Linked DNA regions of Aliamphritea hakodatensis. Each later gene encodes a partner of the first gene's protein in a complex. Links are inferred from orthologs where the notes say so. Each region holds a gene or a part of one and is shown on either strand. Other genes may lie near its edges.

Region 1 (7,088 bases):
CTTGGGCGCGCTGGCACAGTAAATAGCTGCCTGAGCGATGGCTCGCTCCCCTTCAGCAGGGCCAACCCGCTCGAACGCATCCCAGGCCGACAACGCCACCTGCATGGCCCTTGGATCCGCATTGCCGATGTCTTCAGAGGCAATCGCCACCAGTCGGCGGGCCACATACAGTGGATCACAGCCACCATCAAGCATCCGGCAATACCAGTAAAGGGCACCGTCCGGTGAAGACCCCCTGACAGATTTATGAAAGGCAGAAATCATGTCGTAAAACAGGTCACCCTGTTTGTCATACCGGCGGGCACTGGATTTAAGCACCTCTTCGATCACCGCCTGATCCACGTGATAGCCGTCAGCCTGACGCTCCGCCAGATCAGCAGCTATCTCCAGAAGATTCAGCCCGCGGCGGCCATCGCCATCAGCCGCCTGTGCTAACTTATTAAGCGCGCCTTCACCGAAAATCAGCGGCTGCTGCGACACACCTTTATCCGGATCATTAATGGCCCGTTCCAGTAAATGCAGAATATCGCTGTCATTCAGACTGCGCAGTAAATAGACCCGCGCCCGGGATAACAATGCGTTATTCAACTCGAACGATGGGTTCTCGGTCGTTGCCCCGACAAACAGAAATGTGCCGTCTTCAATGAATGGCAGAAATGCATCCTGCTGCGATTTATTAAAGCGATGTACCTCATCCACAAACAGAATGGTTTTGCGACCGGACTGCGCCTTTACATGCTGCGCCTGATCAACCGCTGCACGAATATCCTTTACACCACTGAGTACCGCGGAAAGCGTAATAAAATGGGCATCCACATGGTGTGCCAGCAGCTTGGCCAGTGTGGTTTTTCCCACTCCCGGCGGCCCCCAGAGAATCATCGAGTGCACAGCGCCCTGCTCGAGCGCCTTACGCAGCGGTTTATCCTCGCCCAGGAGGTGCTGCTGGCCACAGTAATCGGTTAACTTCACCGGCCGCATTCTTGCTGCCAGTGGCTGATAAGCCTCGTTTTCCAGATCGCTGAACAGATCTGCCATTAATTTGCTCCGTCAATACCGTTTTCTGTGCCGTGATCGTACATCACGTCGGTACCTTCGGGAACATCAAAGCTAAACTGTGTTTCACTGATAACCGGATTCAGTTGCTGCTCAAAAAACTGCACTGAGCTGCGCTGCCCCAGAGAGTCTTCCAGCTGCAACTCTGCAATCACGCCATCAGTAAAGAGTAACCGTACCCGGGTAAAAATCTCCTGGTCACTTTTCGGCAAAAGCTCAAAGAGTTTATTCGCGCCTTCTTCATGGATCAGGCGAATTTTATAGGTTGCCTTCAGCTCATCAACCTGTCCGTTGAGGATCAGCGCCGGTACACCGGCATTCTGCTGATCAGCCTTTTTACGGGTTGCCTGCTCAAGATCAGGGTCATAAATCCAGATGTACTCGCCGTCACTGATAATCTGCTGCGGAAACGGTTCTTTCGCCAGCCAGCTGAAACGGTCAGGCTTAGCGACAACCAGCTCACCGCGTGACTGCTCCGTACGGCGGCTGTCACCGGCCACCGAAACCTGTTCAAACTCAGCGCTCAGACTGTTAAAACTGCTCAGCAGCCCCTGTAGCTCAGCGCTGGCATCTTTATTCAGATCCGCTTCCGCTGAAGCAAAGCCTACCCAGCCCGCCAGTGCCACGGCACCGGCCAGCTGTATACCGCGTTTTACAAACGTATTTAACATGTATTAATCCTTAGGCGGAGGCGGCGCCAGCACCTCACGGGCACCGTTACTGCCGGCGCTGGAAATCACGCCTGCCGCTTCCATTGTTTCTATCATTCTTGCTGCACGGTTATAACCGATTTTCAGCCGGCGCTGTACCGATGAAATAGACGCTTTACGGGTCTCTGTCACAAAGGCAACTGCTTCATCATACAAGGCATCCTGCTCATCATCACCGCCAAAGCTGCCACCACTGCTACCGCCACCTTCAACCATTTCTGACAGATCATGGATCAGGTACTCAGGGCTGCCAATCTTCTTCCAGGCTTCCACTACCCGGTGGACTTCATCATCACTGACAAACGCACCGTGCACCCGGTTCGGCAAGCTGCTGCCTGCCGGCAGATACAGCATGTCACCGTTGCCCAGCAAGTGCTCGGCGCCGCTCTGGTCAAGAATCGTCCGTGAATCAATTTTTGATGACACCTGGAAACCTATCCGGGTCGGCACGTTGGCTTTAATCAGACCGGTTATAACATCAACAGATGGTCGCTGGGTCGCCAGGATCAGGTGGATACCGGCTGCCCGCGCTTTCTGAGCGATACGGGCAATCAGTTCTTCAACTTTCTTACCCACGACCATCATCATGTCAGCAAACTCATCGATACAGACCACGATGTACGGGAAAGATTCCAGATAAGGTGCCGGCGAATCAGCAGGCAAGCCTTCTTCCTCAGGATTCCACAGAGGATCCAGCAGCGGCTCACCGCGGTCCCGGGCCTCCTGCAGCTTATCGTTAAATCCGGCAATATTACGGACGCCCATCTTAGCCATGATCCGATAGCGGCGTTCCATTTCCGCCACACACCAGCGCAAACCGCCGGCGGCTTCTTTCATATCAGTAATAACCGGTGCCAGCAGGTGCGGTATGCCTTCATAAATGGAAAGCTCAAGCATCTTGGGGTCAACCAGCATCAGACGTACTTCTTCAGGGGTAGCCTTGTACAACAGACTAAGCAGCATGGCATTAACCCCGACTGACTTACCGGAACCGGTAGTACCGGCTACCAGCAGGTGAGGCATTTTCGCCAGATTGGCAACCACCGGGTTACCGGCAATGTCGTTACCCAGACCCAGTGTCAGCTTGGACGATGCCTCAATGTAAGGCTTGGAATTAAGTACTTCACTGAGCCGCACCATCTGGCGCTCTTCATTTGGTATTTCGATGCCGATGACTGACTTACCAGCGATAACTTCAACCACCCGCACACTCATCACAGCCATGGAACGGGCCAGATCTGTCGCCAGGTTAGTGATCCGGCTGGCTTTCACACCGGGTGCAGGCTGTAACTCAAAGCGGGTAATCACCGGGCCTGGATTCACCTCTACCACTTCGGCAACAATGCCAAAGTCTTTCAGTTTGCTTTCCAACAGGCGGGACATCTGCTCCAGCTGCTCATCGGTATAACAATGACCCTGCTTCAGCTCAGGCGGGTCCATCAGATCCATTGAAGGAATCTTACGGCGGGGCTGACGGCGCTTGGTCATTGCAGCCTTATCCAAACCCAGCTCGTTATCTTTCATCGGCACGTGGGTTTCTGATAAAGGCACAATTTTTACACCCTTGCGCTGCTCGCTCTCAACATATGCCGTCTGTTGAGCGGCAGGCGCAACAGATGCTGCAGGCGCAGAGGGTACTGCTGTTTCCATCCCGACAATGGGTACAGAATCCGGATCAATCTCCGTTTCAGCTGGCGCAACCTGACGGGGTTCTGGGTTAGGCTGCGCTGCTGGCTGCACGGCTGCCTGACGGGGTGATGCCTGTTCCGGACGGTGCAGTGTATCCTGAGGCGGCACGGTCTCCCGCTGCGGCACTGCCCTCTGTAAAATATCCCCCACTGGCTGCGGCGCTTGCTCTGCCGCCGGCTGAGGCCGTTGCGACGGCGGCCGTGCATCGGCCGGGCGGCGAGGTGCCGCTGCAGGCTCTGGTCGTAAATTCAGATCCTGCTGTTGTTCGGCCCGCCGTGGCTGCTGATCAAGGGGCGCAAATAACGGATCATTAAGGTCCTCTCCCCGGGGCTGTTCCAGATTAAAGCTCGGTTCGCGGCGTCCACCTTCCTGAGCACCCGGCACTGAGTCAGTGATAGCAGAATCGTCATGTTCTGCTGAGTCACGCTGACGGGAAAACAGGGACTTCAGTTTATCCAGCGCCGACGGGCGCTCTTCAATGGCAAATTCTGACTCAGGTACTGACGTTTCCTGAACCGGCGGCTCCTCAACGATTGGCAGTGGTTTAGCAACCATTTCAGGCTGATAGGCAATCTCAGAATCGACGGCAGTATGCTCCTGAGCCACCTCTTCGCGGGCAACGTCCCGGCCTAAGACTTTATCAGTCAGATTCAGGGCAAACCGCCCCATCCCTTCAAGCACCGCTACCCAGGACACTTCAAGAAACAGGGTCAGGGCAAATAACAGCAGCGTCCAGAGAACGACGGTACCGCCCACCAGGCTGAACAGGCTGACCGTTAAATCAGAAATAGCCTGGCCGATCACCCCGCCCATACTGAACGGCAGAGCATCACCGGCATTGGATAGATGCGTTGCAGCCAGGGTCGCCAGACAACACAGGAACAGCACCAGCCCGACTAAACGCACCATCACAAACGGAATAGCATCCACCAGTGTCGCCTGCTTACGGAAGAAAAATTTTATGGCCGGATACATCAGCAGTGCAGGCACAATCCAGGCAGCAACCCCCACCATGGAAAACAGCAGATCCGCCAGCCAGGCACCGGTTTGCCCGGTAAAATTACGCGCTTCAGGCTGATAGCCTAAATGGGACCAGCCGGAGTCCCGCCTGTCATAGCCAAACATCGCTAACTGCATAAAAACAGCTAAACCGATCCAGAGTATGATGCCGCCTTCTTTCATCACCCGGGCGACAAGATCTGTAAAAGATTCGGTGCTTAACTGATTGTTTTGACTCAACGAAATTCCCTCACACACAAACATAAAACATATACCCGAAAAATAGCATAATTGCGTCCCCAGCCCCACAGCCTGTAGTAATTAATTAGCCCTTAAACAGGTGTTTTATGGCCACTGACCGAATTGATCCCGGACAATTTGTCTCTAAACGGAAAACAGGCATAATAGGCCACTGATTTTATGCCAGATTATTCGCCGGACTGATAACCGGCAGAGCGGCCTCAGGCACATGCGTTACCGTCATTGATCCGCCTGACTTCCCCCTGGCTTTTACCCAGCTATCTGAGTGGACATTCCTTATGAGTGAAGTACAACATCACCGCCTTATTATTCTTGGTTCTGGCCCGGCCGGTTACACCGCTGCAGTGTATGCTGCGCGCGCCAACCTGAACCCGGTTGTCATTACCGGTATGCAGGCCGGCGGCCAGCTGACAACCACGACCGACGTCGATAACTGGCCCGGCGATGTTGACGGCGTGCAAGGGCCTGAACTGATGCAGCGCATGCAGGCCCATGCCGAAAGATTCGATACTCAGGTACTGTTCGATCATATTCATACGACCGAGCTGACCCAGCGACCTTTCCGCCTGGTTGGCGATATGGGCGAGTACACCTGTGACGCCCTGATCATCGCCACCGGCGCATCAGCCAAATACCTCGGTCTGCCTTCAGAAGAAGCCTTCATGGGTAAAGGCGTCAGTGCCTGCGCTACCTGTGATGGTTTTTTCTACCGGGGTAAAAAAGTCGCGGTGATTGGCGGCGGCAACACTGCGGTTGAAGAAGCCCTGTATCTCTCCAACATCGCCGCAGAAGTCACCCTGATTCACCGTCGCGACAGTTTCAGCGCTGAGAAAATTCTGCAGGATAAAGTGCTCGACCGGGCGAAAAACGGCAACATTAATATCATCTGGAACAACACCCTGGATGAAGTGCTGGGCGACGATATGGGCGTGACCGGCATCCGGATTAAAAACAAACTCGATGACAGCACTCAGGAGCTGGAACTTGAGGGTGCATTTATTGCCATTGGCCACCAGCCAAATACCGGTATCTTTGAAGGTCAGCTGGATATGAAAGATGGCTACCTGACCATCAACTCAGGCACCAGCGGCAATGCCACCCAGACATCAGTACCCGGCGTTTTCGCTGCCGGCGATGTGGCCGATCACGTTTACCGCCAGGCAATCACATCTGCAGGTTTTGGCTGCATGGCCGCGCTGGACGCAGAAACCTTCCTGGATAACTGATCTTTATCAGGCTTTTTGCTATACATTAACGGCGTCTTTCAGGACGCCGTTATTTTTTAATCAGGATTAATACCCGTCACTATGATCCCCTGGCTTACCCCCGATTGCAGCTTTCCACCCATTGAAGAAGCACTGGACGACCCCAATGGCCTGCTCGCCGCAGGTGCCGACCTCAGCCCGGAAAGGCTGTTAAACGCCTACCGCCGAGGTATTTTCCCCTGGTTTGCTGATGATGAGCCTATCCTCTGGTGGTCACCCAACCCCCGCTGCGTGATGCGCCCTGAAGCCATCCACCTGTCGAAAAGCCTGCGCAAACGGATCCGCCGCGGAGGATTTGACGTCAGTTTTAATAATGACTTTGCGGCGGTCATCAACGCCTGCGCTCAGCCGAGGCCCGGCCAGCCGGAAACCTGGATCACCGAAGATATTCAGCAGGCATATTTAAACCTTCATCACCTGGGCCACGCACATTCTGTAGAAGTCCGTGAAGATGGCCAACTGATCGGCGGCCTCTACGGTATCGCCATCGGCAAGCTGTTTTTCGGTGAGTCGATGTTCAGCCGTCGCACGGATGCATCGAAAATTGCCTACGTATTTTTTGCCAAACAACTGCAAAAATGGGGCTATGCTTTAATTGACTGTCAGGTTTACAACGATCACCTGGCGAGCCTGGGAGCAGAGGTCATCCCCAGAACGGAATTTAAGCACTATCTTGATCGCTATCTGGATATACCCTGCACACATCCCTGGCAATTCGATTTGGCAACAGACGACATAGTGAGCAGCCAGTGACGAATCTCAAAACGTTACACTTCTATACTACGCCGGAGCATGAGTGCAGCTATCTGGACGGCGTTCAGGCAAAGACACTGTTTGTGGATCCCCACGAAATTATTGCCACTGACGCCTACAGCCAGCTGTCTGACCTTGGTTTTCGACGCAGCGGCAAACATATCTACCGCCCTTACTGTAACCACTGTCAGGCATGCATTTCAGTCCGCATTCCGGTACGGGAGTTTCACCGCAGCAAAAGCCAGCAGCGGATCTGGAACCGTAACAGTGATTTACTGATCAGCCAGTCAGCCCCCCGCTTTACCGACGAATACTATGATCTCTATGCCCGCTACATTGAAGCCAGACATTCCGATGG
Region 2 (3,128 bases), 2.0 Mb from region 1 along the record:
AGCATGTTCTGGTATTCCGTATCCTGTAGCTGCCAGTCCTTACGCACCTGGGTCAGTGCAATCAGCGCTGTCTGCTCGACCCGCAGGGCGTGTTCCTTATCAACATGGTAGCGGTTCATCAGGGCATTGATACTGCGCTCACGGACATCCTCATGATGCAGCCTGCCGGTCATGTCATACAACAGGCCTTCCCTTAATGCGCCGGCTGAATAATGCATTTCCTTAATGCCCAGCGACTCAAAGGCGGCCGATAATATGGCAACACCTGCGGCAATCACCGCTTTACGCTGATCCTTGATACCCGGTATGCAAAGCTCATCGCTATGACTGAACTCAAGTATCCGTGTCCGTAAACGTTTCAGTGCTTTTGCAGTGATCGCATTTTCACTATAGCCGGATTCAAGGCAGGCCTGCCAGATAGCTTTAACGGTGCCGGAAGAGCCCACACAGTGTTGCCAGCCCTGACGCTTATAGCGCCGTTTAATGGCTAACAGCTCGCGTAATGCGCCGAAAACAGCCAGTTGGAAATTTTTTTCACTGATGATGCCGTCTTTAAAGTAGCGTTTACTGAAACTGACGCAGCCCATTTCCAGGCTTTCCAGTTCCAGTGGTTCGAAGCGTTCACCAATGATAAATTCCGTGCTTCCGCCGCCGATATCAATAATCAGGCGGGAACCGGATTCCGCTGCCAGCGTGTGTTCGACGCCGAGATGAATCAGCCGTGCTTCTTCAATGCCGGCAATGACTTCAATCGGGCGTCCCAGTACAGATTCAGCCTTAACAATGAAATCCTGGCTGTTAACTGCCTCGCGCAACGCATTTGTAGCAACGGCACTGACCGCCCCTGATGGCAGCCCCTTTATCCGTTCTGCAAAGCGTTGCAGGCATTCCAGCCCCCGTTGCTGAGCAGCGTCACTGAGCACGTTGTTGTCATCCAGTCCGGCGGCTAACTGTACTTTTTCAGATAAAACATCAATCGGGTGTAATTCGTCCTGATCAAGCTTTGCTATAACGATATGAAAGCTGTTTGATCCAAGGTCAATGGCGGCCATTAAGGTGTCCTGGCTGGCCACTAAAGCGTTATCCTGCGGCATATCGGGGATTGTCCAATAGCTGTTTTGTTGTATGTCAGTTTATCAAAAACTCATTTGTATGTGAGAATTTAGGCTTGATGCAGGCTGTTTTAATCTTCTGATGGCTGTCTGAGATCAGTTGTTTTTGCCGGTAACCGGCTGCTGTAAAGCTGAGTATTCACATTTGTTTGTTTTGAGTGGTATTATCGGGGCCATTATTGACAAGAATCTCCCTGTGAGGCTTTTTTATGAGTGATATTATCAATGTAACCGACGCATCCTTTGAAGAGGATGTTCTCAAGTCTGAAGCGCCTGTACTGGTGGATTATTGGGCTGAGTGGTGCGGACCATGCAAAATGATCGCGCCAGTTCTGGAAGAGATTGCAAAAGAATACGAAGGTAAGCTGAAAGTCTGCAAGCTGAACATTGATGAGAACAGTGAAACGCCGCCTAAATTCGGTATCCGCGGCATCCCTACACTGATGATCTTTAAAGATGGCAATGTTGAAGCGACCAAGGTGGGTGCGCTCTCTAAATCCCAGCTGGCCGGCTTCATCGAAACCAGCCTGTAAGCGCCGGTTTTCTCTGGTTTACGGTTAGTTTTGGTTTCATTCGGGCTGTATAAAGATTGCGCGCTGAATGCTGGACTAACCGTAAACAAGCGATTATAGTTATGACTTCCAATGATCGGGATTATTGTCTGATTCCGGTTTCACATTATCAATTCAATCTAGTCTGAACGATTTCTCCAACGTTCTTTCTCAACGTGGCTACGTCCTGCAACTCTTACATTATGAATCTTACCGAACTGAAAACGAAAAGCGTTTCTGAGCTGTTAAATATAGCGAAAGAAATGGGAATGGATAACCTGGGCCGCTCCCGCAAACAAGATGTTATTTTTGCCATCCTTAAGCGTCATGCTAAAAGTGGTGAAGATATTTATGGCGATGGCGTGCTGGAAATTTTACAAGATGGATTTGGTTTCTTACGCTCTGCAGACAGCTCTTATCTGGCTGGGCCTGACGATATTTACGTTTCTCCAAGCCAGATTCGTCGTTTTAACCTGCGTACAGGTGACACGATTTCAGGCAAGATTCGTCCGCCTAAGGACGGCGAGCGCTATTTTGCGTTGCTGAAAGTTGACAAGATTAACTTTGATAAGCCGGAAAACGCTAAGAACAAGATCCTGTTCGAAAACCTAACGCCACTGTTCGCACAGGACCGTCTGAAAATGGAACTGGGTAACGGCAGTACTGAAGATCTGACCGCCCGTGTCATCGATCTTGTCTGCCCAATGGGTAAAGGTCAGCGTGCTTTGCTGGTGTCTCCGCCAAAAGCGGGTAAGACCCTGATGCTGCAAAACATTGCTAACTCCATCACCCGTAACAACCCTGAAACCCATCTGATTGTACTGCTGATCGATGAGCGTCCTGAGGAAGTAACCGAAATGCAGCGTACTGTACGCGGCGAAGTGGTTGCCTCAACGTTCGATGAGCCGCCGTCACGTCACGTACAGGTTGCTGAGATGGTGCTGGAAAAAGCCAAGCGTCTGACTGAGCACAAGAAGGATGTGGTTATCCTGCTGGATTCCATTACCCGTCTGGCCCGTGCGTACAACACAGTGATTCCTTCTTCCGGTAAAGTACTGACCGGTGGTGTGGATGCTCACGCACTGGAACGTCCTAAGCGCTTCTTTGGTGCGGCACGTAACATTGAAGAAGGCGGCAGCCTGACCATCATTGCAACCGCACTGGTTGATACCGGTTCGAAGATGGATGAAGTTATCTTTGAAGAATTTAAAGGTACCGGTAACTCTGAAGTACATCTGGACCGCAAAGTTGCAGAAAAGCGTGTTTACCCGGCCTTTAATATTCGCCGCTCCGGTACCCGTCGTGAAGACTTGCTGACGGATGAGGACGAGCTGCAGCGGATGTGGATTCTGCGTAAGCTGCTGGATCCGATGGAAGATTCCGCTGCCATTGAGTTCGTTCTGGACAAGCTTAAAGACTTCAAGACGAATGATGAATTCTTCCTGTCAATGAAGCGTTCCTGATC

The links.
Region 2: the proteins of trxB (region 1) and trxA are in contact, whole or in part, in a crystal structure (PDB 1F6M), measured with the Escherichia coli proteins. The link is inferred for Aliamphritea hakodatensis from one-to-one orthologs.

The regions. Positions count from the first base shown.
Region 1 is NZ_AP025281.1:2,745,932-2,753,019, forward strand. What follows is about bases 4,160-6,964. They hold trxB (thioredoxin-disulfide reductase), read left to right. Parts: upstream 4,160-4,990; coding sequence 4,991-5,938; downstream 5,939-6,964. Other genes in these bases: PCI15_RS23725 (DNA translocase FtsK), read right to left, coding at 4,160-4,691; aat (leucyl/phenylalanyl-tRNA--protein transferase), read left to right, coding at 6,020-6,730; PCI15_RS12720 (arginyltransferase), read left to right, coding at 6,727-6,964. Outside these bases: PCI15_RS12690 (replication-associated recombination protein A), read right to left, coding at 1-1,035; outer membrane lipoprotein periplasmic chaperone LolA, read right to left, coding at 1,035-1,724; more of PCI15_RS23725, read right to left, coding at 1,728-4,159; more of PCI15_RS12720, read left to right, coding at 6,965-7,088.
Region 2 is NZ_AP025281.1:4,748,139-4,751,266, reverse strand. Bases 1-2,983 are described here. They hold trxA (thioredoxin TrxA), read left to right. Parts: upstream 1-1,321; coding sequence 1,322-1,645; downstream 1,646-2,983. Other genes in these bases: rho (transcription termination factor Rho), read left to right, coding at 1,867-2,983; PCI15_RS21460 (Ppx/GppA phosphatase family protein), read right to left, coding at 1-1,094. Outside these bases: more of rho, read left to right, coding at 2,984-3,126. UniProt on the Escherichia coli protein: Participates in various redox reactions through the reversible oxidation of its active center dithiol to a disulfide and catalyzes dithiol-disulfide exchange reactions.